Regions from separate parts of the Bradyrhizobium sp. 61 genome, predicted to be linked through region 1. Evidence: riboswitches for the same ligand, from Rfam matches in the RefSeq annotation. Region 1 holds a riboswitch; the other holds the start of a gene.

What was found. A riboswitch is a leader RNA that binds a small molecule or an ion and turns the genes downstream of it on or off. The one in region 1 is predicted to bind glycine.
Region 2: another riboswitch for glycine. It lies ahead of gcvT (glycine cleavage system aminomethyltransferase GcvT); the one in region 1 lies ahead of IVB46_RS03225 (D-amino acid dehydrogenase).

What each region holds. Positions count from the first base shown of each region.
Region 1 covers NZ_JADPIU010000008.1:95,826-107,006, reverse strand. Annotated here, with positions in the region: gene IVB46_RS03245 (M81 family metallopeptidase) at 1-308, opposite strand, end outside; gene IVB46_RS03240 (ABC transporter ATP-binding protein) at 522-2,171, opposite strand; gene IVB46_RS03235 (ABC transporter permease) at 2,186-3,073, opposite strand; gene IVB46_RS03230 (ABC transporter permease) at 3,094-4,035, opposite strand; gene IVB46_RS03225 (D-amino acid dehydrogenase) at 4,217-5,518, opposite strand; glycine riboswitch at 5,586-5,699, opposite strand; glycine riboswitch at 5,703-5,806, opposite strand; gene IVB46_RS03220 (M20/M25/M40 family metallo-hydrolase) at 5,901-7,031, opposite strand; gene IVB46_RS03215 (ABC transporter substrate-binding protein) at 7,299-8,909, shown strand; gene IVB46_RS03210 (glycosyltransferase family 39 protein) at 9,123-10,718, shown strand; gene IVB46_RS03205 (multidrug effflux MFS transporter) at 10,922-11,181, opposite strand, start outside.
Region 2 covers NZ_JADPIU010000028.1:3,627-14,807, forward strand. Annotated here, with positions in the region: gene alaS (alanine--tRNA ligase) at 1-2,294, opposite strand, end outside; glycine riboswitch at 2,528-2,616, shown strand; gene gcvT (glycine cleavage system aminomethyltransferase GcvT) at 2,762-3,910, shown strand; gene gcvH (glycine cleavage system protein GcvH) at 3,922-4,290, shown strand; gene gcvP (aminomethyl-transferring glycine dehydrogenase) at 4,471-7,338, shown strand; gene IVB46_RS09730 (hypothetical protein) at 7,492-8,487, opposite strand; gene recA (recombinase RecA) at 8,586-9,674, opposite strand; gene IVB46_RS09740 (hypothetical protein) at 10,429-10,596, shown strand.

The DNA of each region.
Region 1 (11,181 bases):
TCGAGCGGGCCGGCGGCGGCGATACCGTCGACCATCACCTTCACGATACGTTCGAAGGCGTCCCTGGTGACATGTGCCGATGGACTTGCGCCGCAGGCGATCGTCGGAATGAGTTTCCAGCCATTCGCTTCGGCGCTGTCGACGAAGCCGGCGAGGCCGACATTGATGCGGCGCATCACCTTCAATACGTCGGCGCCTTCCGTCATGGCCGGCCAGCCGCCGCCATGCTGGAAGTCCGCGAAAGTCGCCTTCGTCGGGGCGAACGTGTTGGTCTCGTGCAGGAAGCCGCCGACGGCGATACGTGTCATTAATTCTGGTCCAGCGTTTGAAAGTGCGCGACGTTAGCCTTGGCTTCGAGGCGGGGGCAAGCGAGGAGCCCATGCCGCCGCGCATGGCTTTAAGTCATTTTCGAATGATGATGGTCGCTACCCGTCATTGCGAGTGAAGCGAAGCAATCCAGACCGTCTCCGCAGAGGGACTCTGGATTGCTTCGCTCCGCTCGCAATGACGAGTGGACAAACCTAAGCCGTCGCCGCGACGCCTTCCGACACCGGCCTGAAGTTCGCAAAATCCCAGCCGCGGCCCGGTGCGGCCTCCAGCAGCGCCCTGGTGTAGGCTTCCTTCGGATGCGTCAGCACCTCGGCGGCCAGGCCCTGTTCCACGACACGGCCGTGCTGCATCACCACGACCTCGTCGCAGATCTGGGCTGCGACGCGCAGATCGTGGGTGATGAACAGGATGGCGATGCCGAGCCGGTTCTGGATCTCGTCGAGCAGTTCCAGCACCTGCGCCTGCACCGAGACGTCGAGCGCCGAGACCGCTTCGTCCGCGACCAGCACGTCGGGGTCGAGCGCGAGCGCACGCGCAATGGCGATGCGCTGGCGCTGGCCGCCGGAGAACTGGTGCGGATAGCGCGTCACTGCGTCCGCGGGCAGGCCGACGAGCTCGAGCAGTTCGCGCGCTCGCTTCATCGCATCGGCATGCGAGGTGCCGTAATTGATCGGGCCTTCCGCGATGCTCTCGCCGACGGTAATGCGCGGGTTGAGCGAGCGATAGGGATCCTGGAACACGATCTGGATCTTCTGCCGGTGCGGCTGGAGCAGGCGGCGCGAGATGTCGGCGATCTCGCGGCCGGCAAGGCGCACGCCGCCGGAGGTCGGATCGATCAGGCGCACGATGCACCGTGCCACCGTCGACTTGCCCGAGCCGCTCTCGCCGACGATGCCGAGCGTGCGGCCCTTGCGCAGCGTCAGCGTGACCTTGTCGGCGGCGACGACTTCGCGGCCTTTGCCGAAGAAGGCGCGTTCCTTATAGACCTTGCCGAGCTCGTTGGCCTCCAGCACCACCGGCTCCTTGGTCTCGGGCCGTGCCGCGCGCGGCACCAGGCTCGGCACCGCGGAAAGCAGATTGCGGGTGTACTCCATGGTCGGGTTGCGCAGCACGGTCTCGAGCGGACCGGTCTCGACCAGCCGGCCCTGCCGCATCACAGCGACGCGGTCGGCGATCTCGGCAACCACGCCCATGTCGTGGGTGATGAACAGGACGGCCGTGCCGTGATCGCGCTGGAGGTCGCGGATCAGCGTCAGGATCTGCTTCTGCGTGGTGACGTCGAGCGCGGTGGTCGGCTCGTCGGCGATCAGGAGCTTCGGTTCCAGCACCAGCGCCATCGCGATCATGATGCGCTGGCGCTGGCCGCCGGACAGGCGATGCGGATAGGAGGCGAAGATGCGCTCGACCTGGGGCAGGCGGACCTGCTCCATCATGTCGAGAATGCGCTTCTTCCGCGCCTTGGCGTCAAGATCGGTGTGGGCGCGCAGGACCTCGTCGATCTGGCGGCCGACCGGCACCACCGGATTGAGCGCGGTCATCGGCTCCTGGAAGATCATCGCCATCTGCGTCGCGCGGAGCTGGCGCAGTCGGCGATCGGTCGCGGTGAGAATCTCTTCGCCGACCAGCTTGACGCTGCCGCCGGTCGGAACCAGCGTGCCCTTCGGCAGCAGGCCCATCGTGGTGAGCGAGGTCACCGACTTGCCCGAGCCGCTTTCGCCGACGAGACACAGTGTCTCGCCCTTGTGCACCTGGATCGAGATGCCGTCGATGATGTTGGCGCCCTTCGGCTTCTTGCCGATGGAGACGACGAGGTTGTTGATGTCGAGAACTGGGTTGGTCATCACTTGATCCGTCATCACTTGCCCTCCCGCTGCTTCATGCGGGGATCGAGGGCGTCGCGGGCGGCGTCGCCGATCAGATTGATGCTGAGGATGGCGATCGAGAGCAGCAGGCCCGGCCAGAAGATCAGCGTCGGCTTGAGCTGAAAATACTGGCGGCCCTCGGCCATGATGTTGCCCCAGGTCGGCGTCTCCGGCGAGATGCCGGCGCCGAGGAAGGAGAGGATGGCCTCGGTCAGGATCGCGGAGGCGCAGACATAGGTGCCCTGGACGATCAGCGGTGCGATCGTGTTCGGCATCAGATGGCGCCACATGATCTTCGGCAGGCTGGAGCCGACCGAGATCGCAGCCTCGACGTAAGGCTCCTCGCGCGCGGACAGCACGACCGAGCGCACCAGGCGTGCCACGCGCGGTATTTCGGGGATGGTGATTGCGACCAGCACGGTCCAGATGCTGGCGCCGGACAGCGACACCACGGCGATCGCGAGCAGGATGCTCGGCATCGCCATGAGGCCGTCCATGACGCGCATCAGGACGGCATCGACCAGCTTGAAGAAGCCGGAGACCAGGCCGATCGCAAGGCCGATGACGATCGACAGGATCGCCGAGCCGATGCCGATCAGGAGCGAGATGCGGCCGCCATAGATGACGCGCGACAAGAGGTCACGGCCATAGGCGTCGGTGCCGAGCAGGAACTGCGCCGAGGCCGGCTTCAGCCGCTGCGAGGGTGCAAGCTGGACCGGATCGTGCGGCGCGATCAGCGGCGCCAGGATCGAGACCAGCACGATCAGCGCGAGCAAGATCGTGGCCGCCGCGATGATCGGCGTCGAGGTGAGGAACCCGAAACGCGGCCGCAATGGCGACGTGATCGGAATGGACGACTGGGGAAGGCTATCGACGGACATTTTTGTTGCTATCCTTAGCCCTAGTACCGGATCCGGGGATCGAGCAGCGTGTAGGCGACGTCGATCAGGAGATTGACGACGACATAGATCAGCGACGTCAGCAGGATCATCGCCTGGATGACTGGGTAGTCGCGCGCCAACACCGCGTCCACCGTGAGGCGGCCGATGCCGGGGATGTTGAACACGCTCTCGGTGACGACGACGCCGGAGATCAGCAGCGCAAAGCCGGTGCCGATCACGGTGATGACGGGCACCGCGGCGTTGCGCAGCGCATGGCGCATCATCACGGCGACCTCGTTGATGCCCTTGGCGCGGGCGGTGCGGACGTAGTCCTCACCGAGCACGTCGAGCATCGCCGCGCGCGTCATGCGCGCGATCAGCGCGATGTAGATGAAGGAGAGCGCGCAGGTCGGCAGGATGATGCGCTCGAAGAACGGTCCAAAGCCGTTGAAGATGCTGCGGAAGCCCTGCACCGGCACCCAGCGAAGGTCGATCGCGAAGACCTCGATCAGGAGATAGCCGACCACGAACACCGGCACGGAGAAGCCGAGCACGGAGAGGCCCATCACGAAACGGTCGATCCAGGTGCCGTGCTTCCACGCCGCGATGACGCCCAGGGGCACGGCGACGATCACGGCGAGAATGATTGTCGAGAGCGCGATCGAGATCGACGGCTCAACGCGCTGGCTGATCATCTTCATGACTGGCAGGTTGGAGATCAGCGACGTCCCGAGATCGCCGTGCAGCAGCTTGTTCACCCAGGTGATGAATTGCACGATCAGCGGCTCGTTGAGGCCGAGCGAGTCGCGGATGCGTTCCAGCCGCTCCGGCGTCGCGTTGTCGCCGGCGAGAATTGCGGCGGGATCGCCCGGCGTCAGCCGCAGCAGCAGGAAGACGAACAGCGCGACGACGCCCATCACGGGCACCGCGGCCAGAACGCGGCGAATGAGATAACCTAGCATGCACCTATCTCCGGCTGCGGAACTTGTGGGGCCGGGAGGCCCCCGTGGAATCGGTTCTGTCTATCATGCACGCCTGTCACTCGGGCTGGAAAGCCGGCCGGAGAAGCCGACCTTTCGGAGCAAATTGTGTGCCAAGGGCAGGGCGGTCGCAAGAGGCCGCCGAGCCTCCGATATCGGCCACTCAGGATGCATGGCGGAACTCGCGCTCAACCCTGAGTGAGGGTGCGGTCGGCGGTGCGTTGAGCCCGCGCCAGCCGTCGATGGTCCCGGCAATCATCTGCGCGGTCGCCGCCGACAAGGTCCAGCCGAGATGGCCGTGGCCGGTGTTGAAGAACACGCCCGGCATCCGTCCTGCGCGCACCACGGGCATCATGTTCGGCATCATCGGCCGCAGCCCGGCCCAGGGCACGACCTTGGACGTTTCGACGCCGGGGAAGTTGCTGCGCACCCAGTCGACCAGCGGCTGCACGCGGTCGGCGCGGATGTCGCGGTTGAAGTCGTTGAATTCGGCGGTGCCTGCGACGCGGAAACGATCGGCGCCGAGCCGGCTGGTGACGATCTTGGCGGCTTCGTCGAGCAGGCTCACGGTCGGCGTCGCATTGCGGCTTGCGGCAGTGTCGAGCTGAACGGTGATCGAATAGCCCTTCACCGGATAGACGTTGACGCGCTCGTCGAGGAGGGCGGCGAAGTGGCGGCTGGCCACACCGGCGCAGACCACGACGCCATCAGCCTTCAGCATGCCGCGCGCGGATGCGACAGCATCACTGGCCGAAAGATCAGCCCAGCCGATGACAAAGCCGCCACCTGCTTGGGCAATGGAATCGATGTTGGCTTCGTGGATAAAGGTCGCGCCGCGCCGCTTGCAGGCTTCCGCAAGTCCGCGCGTGAACTTGTGGATATCGCCGGTCGCATCCGACGGCGTGTAGAAACCGCCAAAATAGTCCTTGCGCAGCGTCGGCTCGATGGCGCGGATCTCCTCCGGCGTCACCGGGCGGCGATCGAGCCCGCCTTCCTTCAATAGCGCATTGACCTGCAGGCCGGATTCAAAACCCTTCTTGTCGTGATAGATGTGCAGGATGCCGCGACGTTCGAGATCGAAGTCGATGCCTTCGCGCTCTGCGATCTCGAACAGATGCTTGCGAGCTTCGATCGCGAGCCGCGTGGTCTGAACCGTGTTGGCGCGATAGTTGCCGATATTGGCGACGAACTCGCTCATCCACGAATATTTGTGCCAGTTCGGCCGCGGGTTCATCAGCAGCGGCGCATCGCGCCGGAACATCCAGCGCAGGCCTTTCAGGATCGTTGCGGTGCTGTTCCACACCTCGGCATTGCTGGCGGAGAGCTGTCCGCCATTGGCGAAGGAGGTCTCCATCGCGGCGTAGCGGTGCTTGTCGAGCACCGTCACCTTGTATCCGCGTTCGAGCAGGGCATAGGCGGTCGTTACGCCGGTGATGCCGGCGCCGATGATGGCGATATGGGTCATGGCAGGTTCGGGGCTCCCGTGAGTTAGAGTCGGCTAACCGCCGGCCAAAGGCCGTTGGCGGCGCCCCATCTGTCACGGTTACCTGAGAGCTTGATCCGTTGCGGACCTCGGCGAGGTCAGCTCCGGACTATCCCCTTCGGTGGACGTCACGATCCTAAGATCGCGCCGCCTCTCTCCAGATCGTCCTGACGATACGGTCCTTTTGCCTGAGAGTTTCCGGGGCGGTTGCTCCGTCGGCGCCGCAACGAAAGCCTGAACTCTCGTTGCGATCTCTCCCGCATCGTCGCGTGGACAATCGAGCAGTACGATGCGCCTCATTTTTAGACAAGGCTAAATTTAAACCGCGACTGCCAACGCATTGTGCAGTGCGAAGGCTGCGTCGTCAGTCGAGCGTCGCCAGCAAGCCGGCCATCAGGCGCCCGCGTTCAACTAGGCTCTCGACCTCGATGAATTCTTCCAGCGTGTGGCCGTTGCCGCCGCGCACGCCGAGGCCGTCGAGCGTCGGGATGCCCATCGCGCCGGTAAAGTTGCCGTCGGAGCCGCCGCCGGAGCTCGCATGCGGCAGCTCAGTGCCGAGCGATTTGGCGATGCCGCGCGCCTTCTCGTAAAGCGCCATGGTGCCGGCATCGGGCTCCCATACGGGGCGCGTGACGCCGCGCGTCACCTTGAACGTGACATCATTGGACGTGCCCGACAGCGCCAGCATCCGCTCGACGCCGCGGTCGAGATCGGCCTGGCGCTTGGCCATCGACAGCGCCTCGCCGGTGGCGGTCGTGGCAACGCAATTGACCCATTGTCCGCCGTGCACGACGCCGACAGAGAAGGTGCAGTCCTCTGTCGTCATCGCGTCGATGGCGAGGATCTGCCGCGCCATCTCGCGGATCGCCGAGCGTCCGGCCGCCAATGTCGCGCCGGCATGGCTCGGCCGGCCCGTCGCCTCCAGATTGAAACGCGCGATGGCGTAACGTCCGGTGGTGACACCGTTGTCGGCGCGGCCCGGTTCGGGCACCAGCACATATTTGTTGCGCGCAGCCTCCGCCTCGATGATGTCTCGCGTCGAGGGCGTGCCGACTTCCTCGTCGGGCGTCAACAGCACGGTGATCGGCAGCGGCGTGGTGAAGGAAGCGCGTGCCAGCTGCCGGATCGCTTCCAGCGAGAGATAGTTGCCGCCCTTCATGTCGTAGATGCCGGGGCCGTAGCACTTGTTGCCCTCGCGCCGCCATTTCAGCTTCTCGATGGTGCCGAGCGGGTGGACGGTATCCATGTGGCCGGCGATCAGGATGCCCGGCTCGCCCTGTTTCGGATGCGGGAAGCGCGCGCGGATCACGCCGCCGAAGCCCTGTCGACCGCCGATGCGTTTGATCGTCGCACCCATGATCGCCATATCCCGCGCTGCGATATCGAGCATGCGGTTGACGGCACCTGCGTCCCAGGTCGGGCTCTCGCATTCCACCCAGGTGCGCAGGCCCTCGAGCATCGCCTCGGAATCGAAGGGAAGATTGGCTGGATTCATCTTAATGTCTCTCAAGATTCGAAAGATGGAACGCGCATTGCATTGGCGCGGACGGGACTGGCGGAAAGCGTTGTAGAGCCAAACCGATCTTTGTGGAGCCCGTGGGCGCGCCGCTTGGGGCTGCAGCGAAACCGGATTGACGCGCTCAACACTGTCTGCAAGTCTCGAAAGACAAAGGCATCGCATGAGGTTAGTTCGCCTAAAGAACGAACCGAATGCTCAACCAATAACGTGCCTTTGAACAGTTTCACGTCAGGAGAAACTTTTATGTTGAGCTTGATGCGCCGGGGGCGTCGCGCGTTCGCCTCCACACTTGCGCTATCGGTCGTTGCGCTTTCGACGGCGATGGCCTCGCCGGTACTTGCCGCCGCCAGCAAGACCATCACCGCGGTGATGCATTCGGATCTGCGCATCATCGATCCGATTTTCACCACCGCCTACATCACGCGTGACCATGGCTACATGGTCTACGACACGCTGATCGCGACGGACTCGAATTTCAAGATCCAGCCGCAGATGGCGGACTGGAAGATCTCCGACGACAAGCTCACCTACACCTTCACGCTGCGCGACGGCCTGAAGTGGCACGACGGTACGCCGGTGACGGCGGAAGACTGCGCCGCTTCGCTGAAGCGCTGGGCCGCGGTCGACGGCATGGGCCAGCAGATGATGCAGTTTACTGCGAGCATCGAGGCGACCGACCCCAAGACGATCACGCTGAAGCTGAAGGAGCCCTACGGCCTCGTGCTCGAATCCATCGGCAAGCCGTCCTCGCGCGTCGCCTTCATGATGCCGAAGCGTCTCGCCGAAACGCCGCCGGACAAGCAGATCCCCGAGCAGATCGGCTCGGGTCCGTTCAAGTTCGTGCAGGGTGAATTCCAGCCCGGCGTGAAGGCGGTGTACGTCAAGAACACCGACTATGTGCCGCGCAAGGAGGCGTCGAGCTGGACTGCCGGAGGCAAGGTGGTCAAGGTTGATCGCGTCGAATGGATCACCATGCCGGATGCGCAGACCGCAGTGAACGCGCTGCAATCGGGCGACATCGACTTCATGGAAGTGCCGCCGTGGGATCTGCTGCCCGTGCTTGAAGGCAATGCCGACCTCAAGACCGAGACGCTGAACAAGTTCGGCTACCAGACCCTTGGGCGCATGAACTTCCTCTATCCGCCCTTCGACAATCCGAAGATCCGCCGTGCCGCACTTCTGGCGATGAACCAGAAGGACGTGCTCGACGCGCTCGTCGGCAATCCCAAATACTACAAGATCTGCGGTGCGTTCTTCATCTGCGATACGCCGTTCGCGACCGACGTCGGCTCGGAATCGCTGGTCAAGGGCAACGGCATGGCGGAAGCCAAGAAGGCGCTCGCCGAGTCCGGCTATGACGGTACGCCCGTCGTGGTCATGGTGCCCGGCGACGTCGTGACGCTGAAGGCGCAGCCGACGGTCGCGGTGCAGTTGCTCCGCGAGGCCGGCTTCAAGGTCGACGCGCAAGCGACCGACTGGCAGACGGTGGTCAGCCGGCGCGCCAGCCAGAAGCCTCCGAAGGAGGGCGGCTGGAACATGTTCTTCACCAACTGGGTCAGCGCCGACGTGTCCAACCCGATCGCCAATCTGTCGATCGGGGGCCAGGGCAAGAAGGGCTGGTTCGGCTGGGCGGAAAACGCCAAGATCGAGAAGCTCAAGGACGATTTCGTCCGCGCCGCCTCGCTCGACGATCAGAAGAAGATCGCGACCGAGATCCAGAAGGAAGCCTATGACCAGGTGATCTACGTGCCGCTCGGCCAGTATCTGGCGCCGAGCGCGTGGCGGAAGTCGCTCACCGGCGTGCTCGACGGCCCGGCGACGCCGGTGTTCTGGAACATCGACAAGACCGAGTAAAGCGAGGGCGCGCCAGCGCGCCTTCCCCGAGCGTTACGCGGCGTCGCTGTCATCAGCGGCGCCGTTTTCGTTTGTCAGCCTCGCGTCAGCTTTTAACTCTTCCAGTGTCCAATCATTGCTATTTGTTTCTGACTTGAAATAGATGTGCGCAGTTCGCACATCACTTCCTTCCTGCATTTGAGTCCCGTGTCGATTGATTTTTCATTTCGGGCGATGGCCGAGCGGTCCGATCGCGCGCCGGCGCGATGGCGGCGGCCTTTCCTGCGCTGGCTCGACGGCGTCGAGACGGGTTGGGCCGTTCCGCTTCTCATTGTGTGCTTTGTCGCGCTCTGGACGATCTATCTGGCCGTCGCCTATGCCGGCAGCGGCCTGCACCCTGATACCCTCGAGGCCTGGACGCTCGGGCGCCGTTTCGCGTGGAGCTACCACAAGCATCCGCCGCTGATGGGCTGGGTTACGGCGGTGTGGACCGCCGTCTTCCCGCTCAGTGACTGGTCGCTGCAATTGATGGCGATGGCCAATGCCGGGCTCGCCCTGTTTTTCGTCGACCGGATCGCACGGCAGTTCGTGACCGGGCACAAGCGCATCCTGGTGCTGCTGCTCCTGATGCTGACGCCGGCCTATCAATTCCACGCCCAGCGCTTCAATGCCAATACGGTGCTGCTTGCGCTCTGGCCGCTCGCGACCTGGTGTTTTCTGCGCGCGTTCGAGACCCGCAGCGCGGCCTGGGCGGTCGCCGTAGGATGCACCACGGCGCTGGCGATGGTCGGCAAATATTATTCGGTCTTCCTCGTGGCGAGCTTTGCATTTGCCGCGCTGGCGCATCCCGCGCGCCGCGCCTATTTCGCGTCCGCTTCGCCGTGGATATCGGTCGTGGTCGGGGTCGCGGTGTTGTCGCCGCATATCTACTGGCTCGCGACGACGGGCGCGTCGGCCTTCACCTACGCGATGGCGCACGCCAACGGCAACTTCGTGAGCTCGCTCGGCGAGGTGCGGAACTTCCTGCTCGGACTCGTGGCGGCCATCAGCGTATCGGCCGTCTTCTGGGTGATCATCGCCGGCACACGGCTGAAACAATTTGCGGCCGACTTCGCCGCGATGAGTTCCGGCCTGCGGCTTCTTTTTTACGTTGCGATCGGCACGATCGTACTGCCGGTCCTGACGTCGCTGGCGATGGGCACCGATCTGCCGTCGCTATGGGCGCTGCAAGGGCTGTTCCTGTTCGTCGTGCTGATCGTTTGCGGCACGCGCTACCCGATCGAAAGATTCTACACCGTCAATGTCACGGTCATCACCGCAATCGTTGGGCTCGCCGCTGTCTTCGTCGCCGCCCCGATTCACGCCGTCTATCGCAACAATCACGGCTACGAAGAGGGCCGGTATTTCTACGCGCAGGTAGCCAACGAGCTCACCCGGGAATGGCACGAGCTGACCGGGGAGCCGCTCAGCGCCGTCAGTGGCGACGATTCGCTGGCCTTTGCGACCGCGTTCTACAGTCCGGACCATCCGTATTACGCGCGGCCGTTCGAATTTCAGTACACGTGGGGCATGCCGCGAAAGACGACATTGGATCGCGGTTGGGCCGCGCTCTGTTTCAGCGGCCAGGACTATTGCGGCAGGTGGATGGAGTCGGTGTCCGCGCGCGCCGAGCATTTCGTCAGGCGCCAGTTCACCGTGCAGGCGACGCTATGGGGCAAGCCCGGCCTGACGCGGGACGTGGTCGTGCTGATCGTGCCGCCGCGAACGAGCAGCGCGACGCCCGAGAGCGCCGCGCAGGACTTCAGCGCCAGCAGGCGCCCGACGAACTAGGCTTTGCGCTCAGCAGTGGCTGTCGCGGATTCGCTCGAGGCCTTCGCTCGCGAAGGGGGGAGTGAACGCAGTTCGGTCGGCGCCCGGCGTCGGGCGCTCCGTTTCCGCCCGATCCGGGGTGGTGTTGTCTTCGCGATGTTCCGGTTCCATGAGGCGGCCTTTCGAATTGCTGCAGTACAACATCGACGCGGCCGGGAAGTTCCTCATGCGAAGGGACGATGATGCGGCTTGAACAGCCGTCCCTTTTCCACCACCAGCACGATCGCAAGCGCCGCCAGCGTCGACAGGAAGAAGCCGACCGAGAACGGCAGCAGCGTGCCGTCGAAACTCTGCCCGATCGCCATGCCGACGACGATGCCGATCAGCGTCGTGATCGAGCCGTAGAGCGAGGAGGCGGTGCCGGCGATATGGCCCTGCGGCTCCATGGCCAGTGCGGTGAAGTTCGCGACCATCATGCCGAACG
Region 2 (11,181 bases), on a different contig from region 1:
AGCTTCTTGCGGGCGTCAGAGAGCTCGCGCTCGAGCTTCTTGCGCTCCTCCATCAGCGCTGTGATGCGCGCCGGAACGTCGTCGATCGAGGTGCGCAGCTCGTTGGCCGCGGTCTTCGCCAGCGCCATGGTCTCGTTGGCGTGCCTGCGCGCATAGTTGCCGGTCAGCGCCTCGATGCGGCGCACGCCGGAGGCCACCGCGCTCTCGCCGGTCAGCGTGATCAGGCCGATGTCGCCGGTGCGCTTCACATGGGTGCCGCCGCAGAGCTCGACCGACCAGCCGAGCGCGTTGGCACCGCGCTCCCGCGCGGTCCTGCCCATCGAGACGACACGGACCTCGTCGCCGTATTTCTCGCCGAACAGGGCGCGCGCGCCGGCCTCGCGCGCTTCATCGACTCCCATCACGCGTGTCGTGACTTCGTCGTTCTCCAGCACCACGTCGTTGGCGATGTCCTCGACGCGGGCGAGCTCTTCCGCCGTGATCGGCTTCGGATGCACGAAGTCGAAGCGCAGGCGGTCGGGCGCGACCATCGAGCCGCGCTGGGCGATGTGGTCGCCGAGCACCTGGCGCAGCGCCTCGTGGATGAGATGCGTCGCCGAATGATGCGCGCGGATCGAGGAACGCCTGCCGTGATCGACCTCGAGCTGCAGCGCGGTGCCGAGCTTCAGCTCGCCGCTTTCCACCGTGCCGACGTGAACGAAGAGATCGCCGAGCTTCTTCTGCGTGTCGGTAACGCGGAACTTGATGCCGCCCTCGCCGCTGAGCACGCCGGTGTCGCCGACCTGGCCGCCGGATTCCGCGTAGAACGGCGTCTGGTTGAGCACGATCGCGCCGGTCTCGCCGGCCTTGAGGCTCGCGGTTTCCTGTCCGTCCTTCACCAGCGTGGAGACCACGCCTTCGGCGCTCTCGGTCTCATAGCCCAGGAATTCGGTGGCCCCGAGCTTCTCGCGCAGCGGGAACCAGATCGCTTCGGAAGCCGCCTCGCCCGAACCCTTCCAGGACTCGCGCGCCTTGGCCTTCTGGCGCTCCATCGCGTCGGTGAAGGAGGCCTGGTCGACGCCGATGCCGCGCGACTTCAGCGCGTCCTGCGTCAGATCCAGCGGGAAGCCGTAGGTGTCGTACAGCGTGAAGGCGACGTCGCCGTCGAACATGTCGCCTTTCTTCAGAGACGCGCTCTTCTCGTCGAGGATGGCAAGGCCGCGCACCAGCGTCTTGCGGAAGCGGGTCTCTTCCAGCCGCAGCGTTTCCTCGATCAGGTTCTCCGCGCGCATCAGGTCGGGATAGGCCTGGCCCATCTCGCGCACCAGCGCCCAGACCAGCCGATGCATCAGCGGCTCTTTGGCACCCAGCAGCTGCGCATGGCGCATCGCGCGGCGCATGATCCGGCGCAGCACGTAGCCGCGGCCCTCGTTCGAGGGCAGCACGCCGTCGGAGACGAGGAACGCCGAGGAGCGCAGATGGTCGGCGATGACGCGGAACGAGGCGACCGTCTGCTCGTTCGGCCCGCTGCCAAGCGCGGACGCGGTCGCGTCGATCAGATGGCGGAACAGGTCGGTCTCGAACACGCTGTCGACGCCCTGCATGATGCAGGCCATGCGCTCCAGCCCCATGCCGGTGTCGATCGAGGGACGCGGCAGATCCACGCGCTCCTCCTTCGTCACCTGCTCGTACTGCATGAACACGAGATTCCAGAATTCCAGGAATCGGTCGCCGTCCTCTTCCGGCGAGCCCGGAGGTCCGCCCCAGATGTGATCGCCGCGGTCGATGAAGATCTCCGAGCACGGGCCGCACGGCCCGGTGTCGCCCATCGCCCAGAAATTGTCCGAGGTCGGGATGCGGATGATGCGGTCGTCGGAGAAGCCCGCGATCTTCTTCCACAGGCCGGCCGCCTCGTCGTCGGTGTGGTAGACGGTGACGAGCAGCTTGTCTTTCTTGAGCCCGAACTCCCGCGTGATCAGGGTCCAGGCCAGCTCGATCGCGCGCTCCTTGAAATAGTCGCCGAACGAGAAATTGCCGAGCATCTCAAAGAAGGTGAGATGGCGCGCGGTGTAGCCGACATTGTCGAGGTCGTTGTGCTTGCCGCCGGCGCGCACGCATTTCTGCGACGTGGTGGCGCGCTGATAGGGCCGCTTCTCGACGCCGGTGAAGACGTTCTTGAACTGCACCATGCCGGCATTGGTGAACATCAACGTCGGATCGTTGCGCGGCACCAATGGCGAGGAGGACACGATCTCGTGGCCGTTCTCGGCAAAGAAGTTCAGAAAGGTCGACCTGATCTCGTTGACGCCGCTCATGTTCATCCAATCGGGTGTGCTTGGACCCGCGATACGCCATCCAAACCGGGCATTTGGGCTGATATCTGCGGGTCAAAGCGCTTTTAGACAAGGCCAGCTGCGCTGTCCAGAAACTGTGCAAGGAGATCAGTGAGTTGCCGCAGGCGCGCAATCCCGTTTGCAATCCCGTTGAAAGCCGCCAGGTGCGCGTTGACAGGCTTGGCCGGCCTGTGGTCTGTACCCATCTGTATCGTACGGCCACGTCGGGAGAGACCGGCTTTGGTGCCGGCGCCGAAGGAGCAACCGCCCCGGAAACTCTCAGGCAAAAGGACCGCGTGGCTTTGACGACATCTGGAAAGAGGCGCCGACGGGCATAAGACCCGGACTGCGTCCGCCGACGGGATAATACTCTCAGGCACAGCGACAGATGGGGCTTCGACTGGTTGCTACCGGGGAATCGTCCCCGGGGAACCGCCGAGGGCCCCGTGATGCTTGCGCGCGACGACCAAGATTCCCTCAAACGTACGCCCCTTCACGGGCTTCATGTCTCCCTCGGCGGCAAGATGGTGCCGTTCGCGGGCTATGACATGCCCGTGCAGTACCCCGCGGGGGTCCTGAAAGAGCACCTCCATACCCGCTCCTCCGCGGGCCTGTTCGACGTCTCCCACATGGGCCAGCTCGCGCTTCGGCCGAAGTTGGGCAAGGTCGAGGACGCCGCCCGCGCGCTGGAGCGGCTGGTGCCGCAGGATATCGTGGCGATTGCCCCGGGACGGCAGCGCTATGCCCAGTTCACCAATCCGGACGGCGGCATTCTCGACGATCTGATGGTCGCCAATTTCGGCGATCACCTGTTCCTGGTCGTCAACGCCGCCTGCAAGGAAGCGGACGAGGCGCATCTGCGCGCGCATCTCTCGGACGACTGCATCATCGATTCGCTTCAAGACCGCGCCCTGATCGCGCTGCAGGGCCCGAAGGCAGAAGCCGCGCTGGCGAAATTGTGTGCAGAGGCCCCCTCCATGAAGTTCATGGACGCCGGCCCGCACAAGGTTGCCGGTCTCGATTGCTTCGTCTCGCGCTCCGGCTACACCGGCGAGGACGGGTTCGAGATTTCGGTCCCCGCGGCCGATGCCGAGCGCCTCGCCAAAACGCTGCTGGACAATCCCGATGTGATGCCGATCGGCTTAGGGGCCCGCGACAGCCTGCGGCTGGAAGGCGGGCTCTGCCTCTACGGCCACGACATCGACACCGCCACCACGCCGGTCGAGGCCGCGCTGGAATGGTCGGTGCAGAAGAGCCGCCGCAGCGGCGGCGCCCGCGCCGGCGGTTTTCCCGGCGCCGACAATATCCTCGCCCATTTTGACAACGGCGCGAGCCGCCGCCGGGTCGGCCTGCGCACGGATGGCCGCGCGCCGGTGCGCGAGGGCGCGCTGCTGTTTGCGGATGAAGCGGGCGGCGAGCCGATCGGAAAGGTCACCTCGGGCGGTTTCGGCCCGAGCCTGAACGCGCCGGTCGCGATGGGCTACGTGCCCACGGCATCGAGCGCGCTCGATACAAAACTCTTCGCCGAAGTGCGCGGCCAGCGGCTGCCGCTCACCGTCGCCGCCATGCCTTTCGTGAAAAACACCTACAAACGCTGAGGACTGAGAAAATGACCACGACGCTGTACACCTCCGACCACGAATGGCTGGCCATCGACGGCGACGTCGCCACCGTCGGCATCACCGACTATGCGCAGTCCCAGCTCGGCGACGTCGTGTTCGTCGAGCTGCCCAAAGCCGGCCGTGCCCTGAAGAAGGCGGAAGCCGCCGCCGTCGTGGAATCGGTGAAGGCCGCCTCCGACGTCTACGCGCCTGTTACGGGCGAAGTGCTCGAGACCAACGACGCGCTCGCCGCCGAGCCGGCGCTGGTGAACTCGGACGCGCAAGGCAAGGCGTGGTTCTTCAAGATCAAAATTGCCGACAAGAGCGAGCTAGGCGGCCTCATGGATGAGGCCGCCTACAAGGCACATACGGCGTGAGATGAAGCGAACTCTGACCTCATATTCGGTGTCATCACCCGCCTTGTGCGCACTGCGCACTGGGGCGGGTGATCCAGTACGCCGCGGCTTCTCGGCTCAAGCCGTGACGCCTGCGTTTACTGGATGCCCCGCCTTCGCGGGGCATGACGGCGACAGCGAAATCTAAAGCGAGGACCCATGATGACCGCGCACCGCAAATCCAATGGCGACACCGCCGCCACCTTCGTTCGCCGCCACATCGGCCCGTCGGCGCGCGACGTCACCGCAATGCTGGAGGCCGTCGGCGCCAAGAGCGTCGACGCGCTGATGGCGGAGACGCTGCCGGCCTCGATCCGGCAGGCCGCCCCGCTCGATCTCGGCAAGCCCTTGAGCGAGACCGAGGCGATCGCGCATATGGCCGAGCTCGCGCGAGAGAACCAGGTCTTCACCTCGCTGATCGGCCAGGGCTATTCCGGCACGATCCTGCCTGCGGTGATCCAGCGCAACATTCTGGAGAGCCCGGCCTGGTACACCGCCTACACGCCCTACCAGCCCGAGATCAGCCAGGGCCGGCTGGAAGCGCTGCTCAACTTCCAGACCATGATCTGCGACCTCACCGGGCTCGACGTCGCCAACGCCTCGCTGCTCGACGAGGCGACCGCCGCGGCCGAAGCCATGGCGCTCGCCGAGCGCCACTCGCGGGTCGAAGCAAAAGCCTTCTTCGTCGACAAGGACGTGCATCCGCAGACGCTGGCGGTGATGCGCACCCGCGCCGAGCCGCTGGGCTGGACCCTGATCGTCGGCGATCCCCTCGCCGATCTCGACAAGGCCGACGTGCTCGGCGCACTGCTGCAATATCCGGGCTCCTCGGGCGCCGTGCGCGACCTCAGGCCCGCGATCGCGACGTTGAAGGCCAAGGGCGCGCTCGCGATCGTTGCCGCCGATCTCTTGGCCCTGACGCTGCTCGCCTCGCCCGGCGAGCTTGGCGCCGACATCGCGATCGGCTCGGCGCAGCGCTTTGGCGTGCCGATGGGTTATGGCGGCCCGCACGCGGCCTATATGGCGGTGCGCGATGCGCTGAAGCGCTCGCTGCCCGGCCGCATCGTCGGCCTCTCCGTGGACTCGCGCGGGATGCCGGCCTATCGCCTCGCGCTGCAGACCCGCGAGCAGCACATCCGCCGCGAGAAGGCGACCTCCAACATCTGCACCGCGCAGGTGCTGCTCGCCGTGATCGCCTCGATGTACGCGGTCTATCACGGCCCCGAGGGGCTTGCGCAGATCGCGCGCAACGTGCATCGCCGCGCCGCCGTGCTCGCCGCCGGCCTGCGCAAGCTCGGCTTCGCGCCGCAGTCGGATAGCTTCTTCGACACGCTCAGCGTGGACGCCGGTGCCAAGCGCGCCGAGATTGTCGCGCGCGCGGCCGCCGAGAAGGTCAACCTCGGCGTTGGCGAAACCGCGCTCCGCATCGCGCTCGACGAGACCACGACGCCGGCGACCGTCGAGGCGGTCTGGCGCGCGTTCGGCGGCACGCTTGTTTACGCCGAGATCGACGCGACCACGCGCGAAGCGCTGCCGGAGGCGCTGAAGCGCGGGACCGCCTTCCTCACCCATCCCGTGTTCCACGCGCATCGCTCGGAAACCGAGATGCTGCGCTACATGCGCAAGCTCAGCGACCGCGATCTCGCGCTCGACCGCGCGATGATTCCGCTCGGCTCCTGCACCATGAAGCTGAACGCGACCACCGAGATGATGCCGCTGACCTGGCCGGAGTTCGGCAGCCTGCACCCGTTCGCCCCGCGCGAGCAGGCCAAGGGTTACCACGCACTGTTCGCGCGGCTTGAAAAATGGCTGTGCGATATCACCGGCTATGACGCGATCTCGCTGCAGCCGAATTCGGGCGCGCAAGGAGAGTATGCCGGGCTGCTCGCGATCCGCGGCTATCATGCCGCGCGCGGCGAGACGCACCGAAAAATCTGCCTGATCCCCTCCTCCGCCCACGGCACCAATCCGGCTTCGGCCGCGATGGTCGGCATGGACGTGGTGGTGGTCGCCTGCGAGAAGAACGGCGACGTCGACGTCAATGATCTCCGCGCCAAGGCAGAGAAGCACTCGAAGGATCTCGCCGCGGTGATGATCACCTATCCCTCGACGCATGGCGTGTTCGAGGAGCACATCCGCGAGATCTGCGACATCGTCCACGGCCATGGCGGCCAGGTGTATCTGGACGGCGCCAACCTCAATGCGCAGGTCGGCCTGTCGCGGCCCGGCGATTACGGCGCCGACGTCAGCCATCTCAACCTGCACAAGACCTTCTGCATCCCGCATGGCGGCGGCGGCCCCGGCATGGGCCCGATCGGCGTCAAGGCGCATCTCGCGCCGTTCCTGCCTGGTCACCCGGCGACGCAAGCCGAAGCACCGGTCGGCCCGGTCTCGGCCGCACCGTTCGGCTCGGCGTCGATCCTGACCATCTCCTACATCTACATTCTGATGATGGGCGGCGACGGCCTGAAGCGCGCCACCGAGATCGCGATCCTCAACGCCAACTACATTGCCGCGCGCCTCGATGCGCACTTCCCGGTGCTCTACAAGAACGCGAAGGGCCGCGTCGCGCACGAGTGCATCGTCGATCCGCGCGCGTTGAAGACGACGTCAGGCGTCACCGTGGACGACATCGCAAAACGCCTGATCGATTACGGCTTCCATGCGCCGACCATGAGCTTCCCGGTGCCGGGTACGCTGATGATCGAGCCGACCGAGTCGGAATCCAAGGCGGAGCTGGACCGTTTCTGCGACGCCATGATCGCGATCCGGAAGGAGATCGCCGAGGTCGAGGCCGGCCGCTTCAAGATCGAGGCTTCGCCGCTGCGTCACGCCCCGCATACCGTGCACGACATCGCCGATGACAATTGGAATCGCGCCTACACCCGCGCCGAAGGCTGCTTCCCCGACGGCGTCTCGCGCACCGACAAATACTGGTGCCCGGTCGGTCGCGTCGACAACGTCTATGGCGACCGCAACCTGGTGTGCTCGTGCCCGCCGGTGAGCGATTACGCGGAAGCGGCGGAGTAAGGGATTCGTAGCTTCGTAGCGTGGGCAAAGCGACTTGTCCGCCGTAGCTCGAAGAGCGAAGGCGGAAGCGTGCCCACCACCTTTGTGCGCGTTGGAATATGGTGGGCACGGCGCTTGCGCGCCTTTGCCCACCCTACGGCCCCGAACGCACATCTAGGGTGCAACCAGCGAATTGTTCTGTCGGTCCCAACGCCACAGCCGTTCGTTGGTCAGAAGCGTTCCGCCCCACCAGCGTCTGATCGGGGTTTGACGGCGGAAATCCTCCCGGCCTTCAAGGACCGCTTCCCCAAATTCGGTGAGCGATGGCCGGCTTCGGCGAAAGGCGGCGTTGCGGCCTCGCGCATCGTGCGGGGCCAGCGTCGCGAGTTTCGGATCGAGACCCGTGATCACCGGCATTGGGCCGGACCCAAGCCCTTCGAGCAGCGGGCCCAATTCCCATTGATCGAACACGCGCGTTTGCAGCGGACCGTCCGGTTGAAACAGCTCCTTGGTACGGTTGTGCCCCCGCGCAATCAGGTCGAGAAGCCGCGCTTCCGTCGTACCTAGTCCGGTGATTGGTGATGGCAGTTCTGCCAGCAATTGTTCCATCGCAGGCTTCAGGAAGGGCAGCCTGGGGAAATCCCTGCCGAGCAATCCGAAACAGAGCTCCGGCGTTGGCGCCCGGTAGGCTTCCCAGGCCATGTTGGCGATCTCGAAGTCGCAGTCCGCGACTTCCAATTCCCGCACCATACGATCGCGAAGCTCTGTGCCGTCCGCTCCGCGCAGATCGAAATTGACACGTCGCAATCTCAGACGATCGGTGATCGATGGATGGGACCGCAAATAATCGAGGATCCAGATCAGTTGCAACTGACTATTGGGCTTAGGGTCGAACCACAGCTCGATGAGATCGACGCCATAGGTCTCGCAAAACCAAATCAGGCCTGTCTCCTTGTGGGCGAGACCGGTCTGAGGCAACCGGCCAACAAGATCGGACCAACGCACCTCCGGATCGCCTCTGACATAGCCTCCCGTCAGGTATTGCTCGAGGTGATGCGAGGTAGGCAGTGGCCCCGAAACGAAGCGAAAGATGAACGGGACGACCATGTCGGCGCGATCCGCATGGGCAAGACCGACGCCGGACGAACTGGTCAGGATCACACGCTTCATTGCCGACGCGCCCCACAAAACGAAACGGGCACTGACGACGTCGGCAACTCAACGTCCTCAGCGCCCGCTCCTCGCGAAAGTTCTTCGCTGTTCGAGGCTTACTCTTCCGCCGGCTCCTCGCCGTCGGCGTCGCGCTCGGGGGTGCCGGCGAGAATCTGCTCGGCAATCAGGCCGGAGTTCTGGCGGATCGAGGTTTCGATCTTGGCGGTGATGTCCGGGTTGGCCTTCAAAAACGCTTTCGAGTTCTCGCGACCCTGGCCGAGGCGCTGGCTGTCATAGGAGAACCAGGCGCCGGACTTTTCGACGATGCCGGCCTTGACGCCGAGATCGAGGATCTCGCCCATCTTGGAGACGCCTTCGCCGTACATGATGTCGAATTCGACCTGCTTGAACGGCGGCGCCAGCTTGTTCTTCACCACCTTGACGCGCGTGGTGTTGCCGACCACTTCGTCGCGCTCCTTGATCGCGCCGATGCGGCGGATGTCGAGGCGGACGGAGGCATAGAATTTCAGCGCGTTGCCGCCGGTCGTGGTTTCCGGCGAGCCGTACATCACACCGATCTTCATGCGGATCTGGTTGATGAAGATCACCATGGTGTTGGATTTGTTGATGGAGGCCGTCAGCTTGCGCAGCGCCTGGCTCATCAGACGGGCCTGGAGACCCGGCAGCGCATCGCCCATCTCGCCTTCGAGCTCGGCCTTCGGCACCAGAGCCGCGACCGAATCGACCACCAGCACGTCCACCGCACCCGAGCGCACCAGCGTGTCGCAGATTTCCAGCGCCTGTTCGCCCGTGTCCGGCTGCGAAATCAGGAGCTCGTCGATGTTGACGCCCAGCTTGCGCGCATAGACCGGGTCGAGCGCGTGCTCGGCGTCGATGAAGGCGCAGATTCCGCCCTTCTTCTGCGCTTCCGCCACCGTGTGCAGCGCCAGCGTGGTCTTGCCCGAGGATTCCGGCCCGTAGATTTCCACGACGCGCCCCTTCGGCAGACCACCGATCCCGAGCGCAATGTCGAGCCCGAGGGAACCCGAGGACACCGCCTCGACATCCATCGACCGGTCGTTCTTGCCGAGCTTCATCACCGAGCCCTTGCCGAACTGGCGCTCGATCTGGGAGAGCGCGGCGGCCAGAGCTTTACTCTTGTCCATGGAAGATCCTTCGACGATACGCAGGGCAGTGTTGGACATTGGGTCGTGCTCCTTATGGCGAGGATTCGCTAGAGGGACAAACGATTGGCGGGGCGGGCCGGCGATAAAAGTAATGTACCCTATTTGTTCCAAGTTCGCAATATGTTCTTTCGCGGATTTTGGCGCTGGCCTGTTTCTGGCGACATTGGCCTAGCTTGAAATGACACGTGGCCTGTTTTGTTCTTGGCAACCGTACGGTGTATTAACGGACGGAACACGCCGTCATATATTACCGAAATTTCCCGGTTTTGGCATAATCCGCATAGACGCTCGTTCCGGTTGAGCGCAAGGTTCCCTCTCAATCGCGAGGGAAACCTATGACCGACAGACTTATTCAGGCAGGCATTGTCACCGTCGGCACCGTAAACGCTGGCCTAATCGTCTGGCTGATCCTGATGATTTGAGGCCGCCGCAGTTGGCGGCCTCTTTCATTCGAAAACGCCTTTCTTATCGCGCCCTGTAACCTCTTCGACCAGACGCGAGACATCGGCATTTCGTTTTGCCTTACGTAAGAACAGCGCAAGATAATCCGACAAGTCTTGGTAACTGTCAGGTGACAGATTTTGGCGCTGGCCTGTTTCTGGCGACATTGGCCTGGTTTGAAATGACACGTGGCCTGTTTTGTTCTGGGCCAACCATGCGGTGTATCCGCGAGCGGAACGTCGCCGTCACAAATCCGCAATCCCCAGCGAATCTTTTGCGGTGTCTGGCCTGTCTGAGGATGGCGCCGCCAGTCGTTGAGGGAGTCTGGGTGATGACGGAAAACACGCAGCAGCAGGCGGACAGGCGCAATCGGCTATTGGAAGCCGCTACGCAGGAAATGATCAAATTCGAACAGAAGGAAAATGAGTTCCGCAGGCGAGATCGCGAGGAGCGCGCGGCGGAGCTTCGTCTGCCTCTGGATAAGATCAACGTCCACTGAGCGGCGCCGACAGTTTCACACGACTGTCATGGCACGTTCCTAGCATTGTCATGCGACGGGGGTCCGGCGCGCGGCTCTCCGTCCAACCTCGGCCTAGACCACCAGATGGGCGGAGAGCTCGCCGACCTCCCGAACCATCGCGGCACGCCCGACCCACAACGTCCTTTCATCCGGATATTCTGATGATCAGAAGATCGCGGCCGTTGCAGGCGGTGGCCCGATCCCCTCTCCCCTCTGAGGTGTCCCGCCGCGTGACATAAAACCTTGGCACAGGTTGTGCACACTCATCATCACCGGGGTTTTGCATCCACCTCTCCGGGGCTGGAAAGCCGCCGCCCGCGCGACATTTAAGCGGGCGGCGTTTTTATTAATGTCGCAGTCCGACAGTCCCGCTGTCCTAATTGGGACGGCACCCGGATTTGGTACTGGCCTGTTCCCGCCGGGGCTGAGCGCGCCCCCCTACGCAAAGCGCGCACAGCCGAGACCGGCTCGCACATGAGCGAGTGGCTGACATCGCCGGGGCTTCAACCGCCAAAGCCAGCCTAGAAGCAGACGACGCCTGAGCTATCGCGTTGCCGGCATAGA